3 regions of the Streptomyces sp. NPDC001156 genome follow, and region 1 is predicted to be linked to each of the others. Evidence: riboswitches for the same ligand, from Rfam matches in the RefSeq annotation. Region 1 holds a riboswitch; each other region holds the start of a gene.
What was found. Region 1 has a riboswitch for S-adenosylmethionine ahead of ACWDA7_RS33820 (amino acid ABC transporter permease). Riboswitches for the same ligand answer to the same signal wherever they lie in the genome.
Positions count from the first base shown of each region.

Region 2: another riboswitch for S-adenosylmethionine. It lies ahead of thrC (threonine synthase); the one in region 1 lies ahead of ACWDA7_RS33820 (amino acid ABC transporter permease).
Region 3: another riboswitch for S-adenosylmethionine. It lies ahead of ACWDA7_RS00030 (aminotransferase class V-fold PLP-dependent enzyme); the one in region 1 lies ahead of ACWDA7_RS33820 (amino acid ABC transporter permease).

Region 1 is NZ_JBSFJX010000105.1:20,606-23,873, forward strand. Features, by position in the region: gene ACWDA7_RS33815 (glutathione S-transferase C-terminal domain-containing protein) at 100-981, shown strand; SAM riboswitch class IV at 1,069-1,179, shown strand; gene ACWDA7_RS33820 (amino acid ABC transporter permease) at 1,548-2,588, shown strand; gene ACWDA7_RS33825 (amino acid ABC transporter ATP-binding protein) at 2,585-3,268, shown strand, end outside.
Region 2 is NZ_JBSFJX010000007.1:118,345-121,612, reverse strand. Features, by position in the region: gene ACWDA7_RS06285 (alpha,alpha-trehalose-phosphate synthase (UDP-forming)) at 1-241, opposite strand, end outside; gene ACWDA7_RS06280 (glucosyl-3-phosphoglycerate synthase) at 327-1,271, opposite strand; SAM riboswitch class I at 1,501-1,657, shown strand; gene thrC (threonine synthase) at 1,676-2,956, shown strand; gene ACWDA7_RS06270 (MoaD/ThiS family protein) at 2,999-3,268, shown strand, end outside.
Region 3 is NZ_JBSFJX010000001.1:2,915-6,182, forward strand. Features, by position in the region: gene ACWDA7_RS00025 (hypothetical protein) at 1-240, opposite strand, end outside; gene ACWDA7_RS00030 (aminotransferase class V-fold PLP-dependent enzyme) at 367-1,728, opposite strand; SAM riboswitch class IV at 1,922-2,038, opposite strand; gene trpD (anthranilate phosphoribosyltransferase) at 2,527-3,268, opposite strand, start outside.

The sequences.
Region 1 (3,268 bases):
TGCCGGAACCCCGCGCCCCGTCGTGCGGGCCGGGGAGCGTCACCTGCCCGCCAGGCCGCCACCCTCCGCATCTTCGCGTACCAGTACCCGGGGAGAGACATGTCCGCCCATGCCCTGACCGCACTCCCGCCGTCGTCCGTCCCGGCCTTCCGGGGCCGCATCGGCCGCGACGCACGCAGCGGCCACTACGCGGTACCGCGCCGCTACCGGCTCCACCTGTCGCTGTCCTGTCCGCACTGTCTGCGGACAGCCATCACCCACAGCCTCCTCGGTCTCGACGAGGTCTGCCCCGTGACCTTCCTGCCCGCGGTGCCAGACGGCCCCGGCGGCGAGCACTCCGCGCTGCGCCCGCTGTACGAGGCGAGCGCCCACCGCTACCCTGGGGCGGCCGTCGCGCCCGTGCTCAGCGACGACTGGTCGGGCCGGATCGTCAGCACGCACGCCCCGGACATCATGCGCGACCTGGCCCGGCACTTCGGCGCCGGCCGCGATGCGCTGTACCCGCAGGGCGCCGACGCCGAGCTCGAGGGTGTGCGCCGCCTGTGCGAGCAGGGCCTCGAGGCGGCCGCACAGCGTGCCGGTCGCGCCGATGCCGGTGCGGAGGAGCGGGCCGACGCGCTCACCTCGCTGCTGTGCACCCTGCGGTCGCTGGAGGGCCGGCTGGAGCGCCAGGAATACGTGCTGGGCGACCAACTCACCGCTGGCGACGTGGAGTTGTGGGTGAGCCTGGTGCAACTGGACACCGTGCACCGCTGGCACCTGGACGCAGGTGCGGTGCACCGCATAGCCGGCCACCCGCGTCTGTGGGCCTACGCCCGCCGGCTGGCCGCCCGTCCGGCCTTCGGCCCGCACCTCGACCTCGACGGCATCGCCCGTCGGCACCACGCGCGCTGCCGTGGTCTCGAGGCCGCGGGGGCGGCGGTGCAGATCCTCGACTGGGCCGCGCACGTGCCCGACAGCGCACCGGCACGGGCCAGTTGACGGCGTGTCCGTCCGTAGGCTGATGTATCACCTGATGGACGCACATTGACATCGGTTCCCGGGCCTGACTTACTTACGGCTCAGAACGGTCATGAGCGTCAGCGACAAGCCCTGGCTTGCTGACCGGCAACCCTCGCGCCGCGGTGGGGTGCCCCAGGTGACGACCGGACCGGGATGACGTTTCGGTAAGCGCGAGGCCCAAGGGGCCAGGACAGCGACAGGTGGCGGACATGTACGCAGCTTCCAGGACGGCCGCACGCCGTCCTCAGTGCTGCGTACAGCCGTACGCACAGTTGCTCGTCGCCAACCGGGCCGTCGACCTTCTGCGCGTCAGCAGCGCACTGTGTACCGCACCGGGCCGCGCCCGCTGTCGGGGCTGACTACTTCCACCAGCCCCGCCTCCGTGACGAACACCGCTTGAGCGGTGTGCCGTTGTCCGCCCAGCCCCCGGTTCCGTGCGACCCCGTGCGCTGCCCCGCTCCGCAGAGCGATCCCCGCCCTGCCGGCCTGTCGTGGCCACGCACCGCCGCCGCGGTCCCCGGGTGTCCGAGTTGCCGGAGCCCTCCATGACTGAACCCCCAGGCACAGCCGTGTCCGTCGACGCCCTGCCGATGGCCGAAGCCACCGCCGACGTCACGCCCACCACTCCAGCCCACCCGGTCCGCGACCCCTCGCCGGACGCTTCCGGCCGACCGCTCACCGCCCAGCGGGTACGACCCCTGCGCCGCCCCGGCCGCTGGATCGCCACGGCCGTGGTGCTGGTCCTGGTGGCCCAGTTCGTCCACGGCCTGGTCTCGAACCCCTTCTACCAGTGGGACCGGTTCGCCTATTGGTTCCTGCGCCCCACCATCCTCGACGGACTGCTGATCACTCTCGAAGTCGCCGCGCTCAGCGCCGTGTCCGGCCTGCTCGGCGGCATCGTCCTGGCGCTCGCGCGGCTCTCCCGGAGCCCCGTGCTGCGCGCCGTCAGCTGGACCTACGTATGGGCGTTGCGGTCCGTACCCCTGATCGTCGTGCTGATCTTCCTCTACAACTTCAGCGCGCTGTACCGGACGGTGAGCATCGGCGTGCCCTTCGGCCCCGCCTTCCTCACCTTCGACGAGTCCAGGCTGGCCACCGACATGGCCGTCGCCGTGGTCGGTCTGAGCCTCAACGAGGCCGCGTACGCGGCGGAGGTCGTCCGGGGCGGCATCCTCTCCGTCGACCAGGGCCAGCACGAGGCCGCCGCCGCCCTCGGCCTGCCCAGGGGCCACCAGTTCAGGAAAATCGTCTTCCCGCAGGCCCTCAGGTCCATCACCCCGAACTACGTCAACCAGCTGATCGGACTGATCAAGGGCACCTCGCTGGTGTTCTACGTCTCGCTGCTCGATCTGTTCGGCTCGGCGCAGACCATGGGCAGCACCTACCCCGGCGACATCGTGCCGCTGCTGCTGGTCGTCACCGTCTGGTACCTGATCCTCACGAGCATCGTGTCCGTCGTCCAGTTCTACGTCGAGCGGCACTACGCCCGGGGCGCCACCCGCACCCTGCCGTCGACCCCGTTGCAGAGGCTGCGCACCGGTCTGCGTGAGCTGCGGGAACGTGCACGCAGGGAGGCCGCCGTATGACCGCCCAGACGCTCGAAACGCACTCCTCGGCGGTCGAGGTGCACGATGTGCACAAGTGGTACGGCGCCCACCGGGTGCTGGACGGCATCGATTTGACGGTACGTCCCGGCGAGGTGACCGTGATCCTCGGACCCTCCGGCTCGGGCAAGTCCACCCTGCTGCGGGTGATCAACCACCTGGAGAAGCCCGAACGCGGCTATGTCAGCGTGGGCGGCGAGCCCATCGGCGTCCGCCGGCACGGCGACCGCCTCAAGGAGCTGAGCGAGCGGGTCATCCTGGCCCAGCGCAGTCGCATCGGCTTCGTCTTCCAGAACTTCAACCTCTTTCCGCACCTGACCGTGTTGGACAACGTGGCCCTGGCTCCGAGCGCGACCGGCAGTCTGACCAGGCCCGAAGCCGAGGAACTCGCCCGCGAACTGCTCGCCCGGGTCGGACTCGCCGACCGGGCCGGGGCCTATCCGCGGCAGTTGTCCGGCGGCCAGCAGCAGCGGGTGGCCATCGCCCGCGCGCTCGCCCTGCGCCCCGGTGTGATCCTCTTCGACGAGCCCACCTCCGCCCTCGACCCCGAACTCGTCGGCGAAGTGCTGGCTGTCATCAAGGACCTGGCCGACGGCGGCACCACACTCCTCATCGTCACGCACGAGATCGCCTTCGCACGGGAGATCGCCGACCGGGTGGTC
Region 2 (3,268 bases), on a different contig from region 1:
GCTGCCCGCCGGTGTCGGCCGGATCGAGCGCACCGCCCGTGCGCCGGACGGCCTCACGGTCGGCGTCGTTCAGGGCGGAGCAGATCCAGACGGCGTCCGTGTCCGGGCCGATCGCCGACAGTCCGGAGACCAGTCCGCCACCGCCCCGCTTGGCGGTGAGCTCCCCCCTCTCGTCCAGCGCGTACGAGACCGGGCCGCGGTTGGAGGCGACAAGTACGGAAGCCGTGTGCGGGGAAGCCATGCCACGAAACCTAGCCCGGAGCCTAAACGCTCAAACGTTCCATTCAGCCGTATGTGGAGCCGTATACAACGGGTTCCGGAGCCATTCAGGCCGCCTTTCGTTCCATGTACTCGGCGATCTGTTCCATCGGCGGGCGCTCCTCGGTGTCCACCGAGTACGTCCGTGGCTCGAACCCACCCGCCACCCGTTCGAACTGGGTGAGGGACGGGCGGATCAGATGGCCGCGGGCCAGCCGGAGCTGTGCGGTGCGGTAGATCGCGGCGGCCATGCGGCCGAGCGCCTGTCCGTCCTGGTGGCGGTGCTTGCGCACCCCCACGTCGACCTGGGCGAGGGCGTCCAGGCCCACCAGGTGCAGGGCGTCGACCAGCATGCCGAGCTCCACCCCGTACCCGACCGGGAACGGCAGCCGTTCCAGCAGGGAACGGCGGGCCGCGTACTCGCCGCCGAGCGGCTGTACGAATCCGGCCAGCTGGGGCCAGTGCATGTTGAGCAGCGGGCGCGCCATCATCTCCGTGACACGTCCGCCCTGGCCGGCCGTGGCGCCGAGCGGCCGGTCGTACATCGCCTTCACCAGGTCCACGCCGGGGTCGGTGAGCAGTGGGCCCACGATTCCGGAGACGAACTCCGAGGAGAACTCCCTCAGGTCCGCGTCGATGAAGCAGACGATGTCGCCACGGGTGACGAGCAGGGACCGCCACAGCACCTCGCCCTTGCCGGGCACGGCCGGGATCCGCGGCAGGATCGCGTCGCGGTGGACCACCTTCGCGCCGGCTGCCGCGGCGACCTCGGAGGTGCGGTCGGTTGAGCCCGAGTCGACGACGACGATCTCGTCGACGAGCGGGACCTTCTGCATGAGGTCGTGGCGGATGGCGGCGACGATGTCGCCGACCGTCTCCTCCTCGTTGAGCGCGGGCAGCACCACACTGACCGTTGAACCGGACGAGCGTTTCGCGGCCAGGGTCTGGTGGAGCGGGCGATCGGCGAGGGACCAGGAGCGGGTGCTCAGCCAGCGCTCGACTTCTTCCAGCACAGTCTGCGGCTCCTCACGTTCGTACGGCGGTGGTCGGCAGAAGAGATCGGAAGAGATCGGAAGAGATCCCCGAGTGGGACTCCCATGGGGTGCGGGTGGTGATCCGTCCATCTCGCGGTTCGGACGACTCTCTCAACTGTCCTGGCCTTCGGTTACAGTCTTGAACAACGCCGGTGACCATCGCATGTCGGGGGTCGCCGTCGCTCACCACGGTGAAACAACCGCATACCGCTCATCCAGAGGGGCAGAGGGACACGGCCCGATGAAGCCCCGGCAACCCTCCAGTCGGTTCTCGTAGATCGCTCCTGATCGTCTTCGCGAGGCTCCCGGCTAGGGAAGGTGCCAAATCCGTCTCACGGCGAGATGCGTCGTGAGGAAGATGAGGAGAAAGGGCCTCGCCTGACATGGCTGTGCAGACAGTTGCAAGCACCACCGACTCCGTGAATCTCGGTCCCGCCGCGGCTCTCTCGTGTCGTGAGTGCGGCCACCGGGTGCCCCTCGGCCCGGTCTTCGCCTGCGAGGAGTGTTTCGGCCCGCTGGAGATCGCGTACGACTTCTCGGGCTACGACACCGAGGAACTGCGTAAGCGCATCGAGGCCGGCCCCGCCAACATCTGGCGTTATGCGCCGCTGCTGCCGGTCCCGGCGGACGTCGCCGGCAAGCCGAACCTCAACCCGGGCTGGACCAAGCTCGTCAAGGCGGACAACCTGGCGCGTGAGCTGGGCGTGACCGGCGGGCTGTACGTGAAGGACGACTCGGGCAACCCCACGCACTCCTTCAAGGACCGCGTGGTCGCCCAGGCGCTGGAGGCCGCGCGCGTCTTCGGCTTCACCACCCTCTCTTGCTCCTCCACCGGCAACCTCGCGGGCGCGGTCGGTGCCGCGGCGGCACGGGCCGGCTTTCGCTCCTGCGTCTTCATCCCGCACGACCTGGAGCAGGGCAAGATCGTCATGGCCGCGGTCTACGGCGGTCAGCTCGTCGGCATCGAGGGCAACTACGACGACGTGAACCGCTTCTGCTCCGAGCTGATCGGCGACCCGGCCGGCGAGGGCTGGGGCTTCGTCAACGTCAACCTCCGTCCGTACTACGCGGAGGGGTCCAAGACCCTGGCGTACGAGATCGCCGAGCAGCTCGGCTGGCGGCTGCCCGACCAGATCGTGGTTCCGATCGCTTCCGGCTCGCAGCTGACGAAGATCGACAAGGGGCTACAGGAACTGATCAAGCTGGGGCTCGTGGAGGACACGCCCTACAAGATCTTCGGGGCGCAGGCCGAGGGCTGCTCCCCGGTGTCGGTCGCCTTCAAGGCGGGCCAGGACGTCGTACGGCCGCAGAAGCCGAAGACGATCGCCAAGTCGCTGGCGATCGGCAACCCGGCCGACGGCCCGTACGTCCTCGACATCGCGCGCCGCACGGGCGGTGCGGTGGAGGATGTGACGGACGATCAGATCGTCGATGCCATCAAGCTGCTCGCCCGTACGGAGGGCATCTTCGCCGAGACGGCCGGTGGCGTGACCGTCGGTGTCACGCGCAAGCTCATCGAGAGCGGTGTCCTCGATCCGGCGAAGACGACGGTCGTCCTCAACACCGGCGACGGTCTCAAGACGCTGGACGCGGTGGCCGGCACCGGGCTCACCGCCACGATCCGCCCGAACCTGGACTCCTTCCGTGCGGCCGGGCTCGTCTGAGCACCCGTCCCGCCGGCCGTACCCCACCGGAGGTCACACCCCATGAGCGTCACTGTCCGCATCCCGACCATCCTGCGCCCCTACACCGGCGGCCAGGCCGAGGTTCCCGCCGAGGGCGGGAACCTGGCGGAGGTCATCGCCGACCTGGAGAAGAACCACACCGGCATCGCCGCCCGCGTCCTGGACGATCAGGGCAAGCTGCGCCGCTTCGTCAACGTGTACGTCAACGACGACGACGTCCGCTTCGAGCAGGGTCTCGAAACCGTGACGCCCGACGGCGCCGGCGTCTCCATCATCCCGGCGGTGGCGGGC
Region 3 (3,268 bases), on a different contig from region 1:
CACCAAGTCGCTGTCGGCCCTCAACTGCCAATGGGCAACAGGGTCGGCCGCATCATCAAAGACCGCAACTACCGCCGGTTCCGCCGGCGCCGCGCTGTCGCCGAACACACCATCGCCCACCTCAAAGACCACCAGGTCCTGCGCCAGTGCCGACGCAAAGGCGACGGCATCAACCACGCCGTCGCAGGAGTCGCAGCACTCCACAACCTGAAGCTGGAAGTCCGGTAACCGGGGGGTCACCCCGGCAAGGAGACACGGCCCGCTCCGCATGACGGGATAACTCTTAGCGGCCCCGGCCGCCGGGGCCGCTCCCCCGTCCGCTGCGGGGCGGACGGGAGGGAGACCACCTGGCCGTGCCCCGGTGGCTCAGACCGCCGGCACGCAACGGCCGTCCTCCGTGCGGTAGTTCCACTTCGCACCGTCGCGGACCAGCTCCTTGACCGCACCGAGGAAACGCTCCACGTGCTCGTCGGGCGTGCCCGCGCCGAAGCTGACGCGGATCGCGTTCAGCGTCTTCTCACCGGGCGCCGCCTCGGGGGCGCCGCACTCCCCCTGGGTCTGCGGGTCGGCGCCCAGAAGTGTGCGCACCAGCGGGTGGGCACAGAAGAGGCCGTCGCGGACGCCGATGCCGTACTCCGCGGAGAGCGCGGCGGCGAAGTGGGAGCTGTTCCAGCCCTCGACGACGAAGGAGATGACCCCGACGCGGGGCGAGTCGTCGCCGAAGAGGGAGAGCACCTTGACCTCCGGGACCCCGGCCAGCCCTTCCCGGACCTTGCCGATCAGGTACTGCTCGCGGGCAACAAGGGCGTCGAAGCCGGCCTCGGTGAGGGCCTTGCAGGCCGAGGCGATGGAGTAGGCGCCGATGACATTGGGCGAGCCCGCCTCGTGCCGTGCGGCGCTCTCGTGCCACTCGACGTCCACTCCTCCGTCGGTGCGCCGGGTGACCTTGCGGCTGGCGCCTCCGCCCGCGAGGTAGGGCTCGGCCGCACGCAGCCAGTCGGCGCGGCCGGCCAGGACTCCGGAACCGAACGGCGCGTACAGCTTGTGCCCGGAGAACGCGACCCAGTCGACGTCCAGGTCCTTGACCGACACCCGGTGGTGCGGGGCCAGCTGGGCGGCGTCCAGCACGATACGGGCGCCGTGCGCATGGGCGGCCGCCGCGAGATCGCGCACCGGCCACAGCTCGCCGGTGACGTTCGAGGCGCCGGTGACACAGACCAAGGCCGGGCCGTGGGGATCGCGGTCCGCAAGGGCGCGCTCCAGGGTCGCGACGGCCTGCTGCGGAGTGCGCGGGGCGTCCAGGCAGGTGACGCGCGCACCCCGCCAGGGCAGCAGGGAGGCGTGGTGTTCCGTCTCGAAGACGAAGACCTGGCAGTCGGCCGGAAGGGCGGCGGCGAGGAGGTTGAGCGAGTCGGTGGTGGACCGGGTGAAGATCACCTCGTCCTCTTCGCGGCAGTCGAGGAACGCTGCGACGGTCCGGCGGGCGTTCTCGAACAGGTCGGTGGACAGCTGCGAGAGGTACCCGGCACCGCGGTGGACGCTGCCGTAGTACGGGGCGTAGGCCGCCACGTCGTCCCAGACGCGCTGAAGTGCCGGGGCGCTGGCCGCGTAGTCGAGCGCGGCGTAGGTGACCTCGCCGCCCGTGACGAGCGGGACGGTGACATCCCGGCCTAGAACGGGCAGCGGGGCACAAATGGACGGGTCGGCAGCAAGGGTGGAAACGGACATGGGTGCACTCCCGTGTAAGCAGGTGGGATCGCCGTGCCGGACGGCGCGCACGACGGCGCGAGGCTGCGTCAGCGGCACGCGAAAAGGTGAAAAGGGGTGAAAGGGGATGCGGAGGCGGGGCTCTGCGGCCCTATCGCATTCGCTTGCTCACGGAAGGCTCCCTCGAACGACCAGGACCCCTGGTGATGCGAGGGGTCCGCGCTTGCCGCAGACCTCGCTGCCTACGGCCTGGTCCTCACCCGGGGCACCCCGCCACGGACGGAGGGTTGCCGGACAGCCGGCCGGGGCCGAATGGCTGTCGCTCATGACCTGTACAGGACGCTACGGGACGTGATCGCCCGGCCGCAACTTCTGTCCGGATGCCGGGATGCACACAGGGTTGCGAAGGCCCGGTCCGGAGACGGGGCCGCGCGCACGGCTGTGGAGGCCGGGCCGGAGACGGGGACGCGAACACGGCCACGACGGCCGCACCGCAGACCGCGACCCACGCACCACCACGACGGCCGCACCGCAGACCGCGACCCGCACACGACCACGAAGGCCGCACCGGAGACGGGGACGCGCGCGGTTACAAAGGCTGATCCGCAGACCGCGACCCACACACCGCCGCCAAGGACCGTCCACAGCCGGGGATGCGCGCACGGCCGCGAAGGCGTGGGAGTGCCGGACGGGCGAAGGCCGGGCCGGAGATGCCTGGTGGGCCCCATCGGCCCTGAGCCTGTGGGGGCACCCCTCTCAGGCACACCCGGAACAGCTTGGAGCGGAGCCGAGGAGCCCGCGCCCCAGGCCCCGCGGATGTCAGGCGTGGGTCGCCGCCACCCAGTGGTCCAGCGTCCGCTTGGCCGCCCCCGAGTCGATGGACTCCACGGCCTTCTCCATCCCGGCCCGGATCTGCTCCGCGAGCGACCCGGAACCCGGCTCCAGCGCCACCAGCGCCGCCGCCGAGTTCAGCAGTACGGCGTCCCGTACCGGGCCCGTCTCACCGGTCAGCACCCGTCGCGCCACATCGGCGTTGTAAGAGGCGTCGGCACCGCGCAAGGCCTCCACCGGGACCAGGTCGATCCCCACGTCCCGGGGGTCGAAGGCTTCCTCGGTGACCTTGCCGTCGCGGACGATCCAGACCCGGGAGGTCGATGTGGTCGTCAGCTCGTCCAGGCCGTCGTCGCCCCGGAACACCAGCGAGGAGTTGCCGCGCTCGGCGAGGACCCCCGCCACGATCGGCGCCATCCGCGGGTCCGCGACACCGACGGCCTGGGCCTTCACCCGCGCCGGGTTCGTCAGCGGGCCCAGGATGTTGAACGTCGTACGGATTCCCAGTTGCCCGCGCGCCGCCGCCACGTGCCGCAGCGCCGGGTGGAACTTCACCGCGAAGCAGAAGGTGATCCCGGCCTCCTCGGCCACCTCGGCCACCCGGTACACCGGCAGCTCCAGATTGACCCCGAGCTTCTCCAGCACGTCCGAGGCCCCGGACGCGGAGGACGCGGCCCGGTTGCCGTGCTTGACGACCTTGGCTCCGGTGCCGGCCACCACGATCGACGAC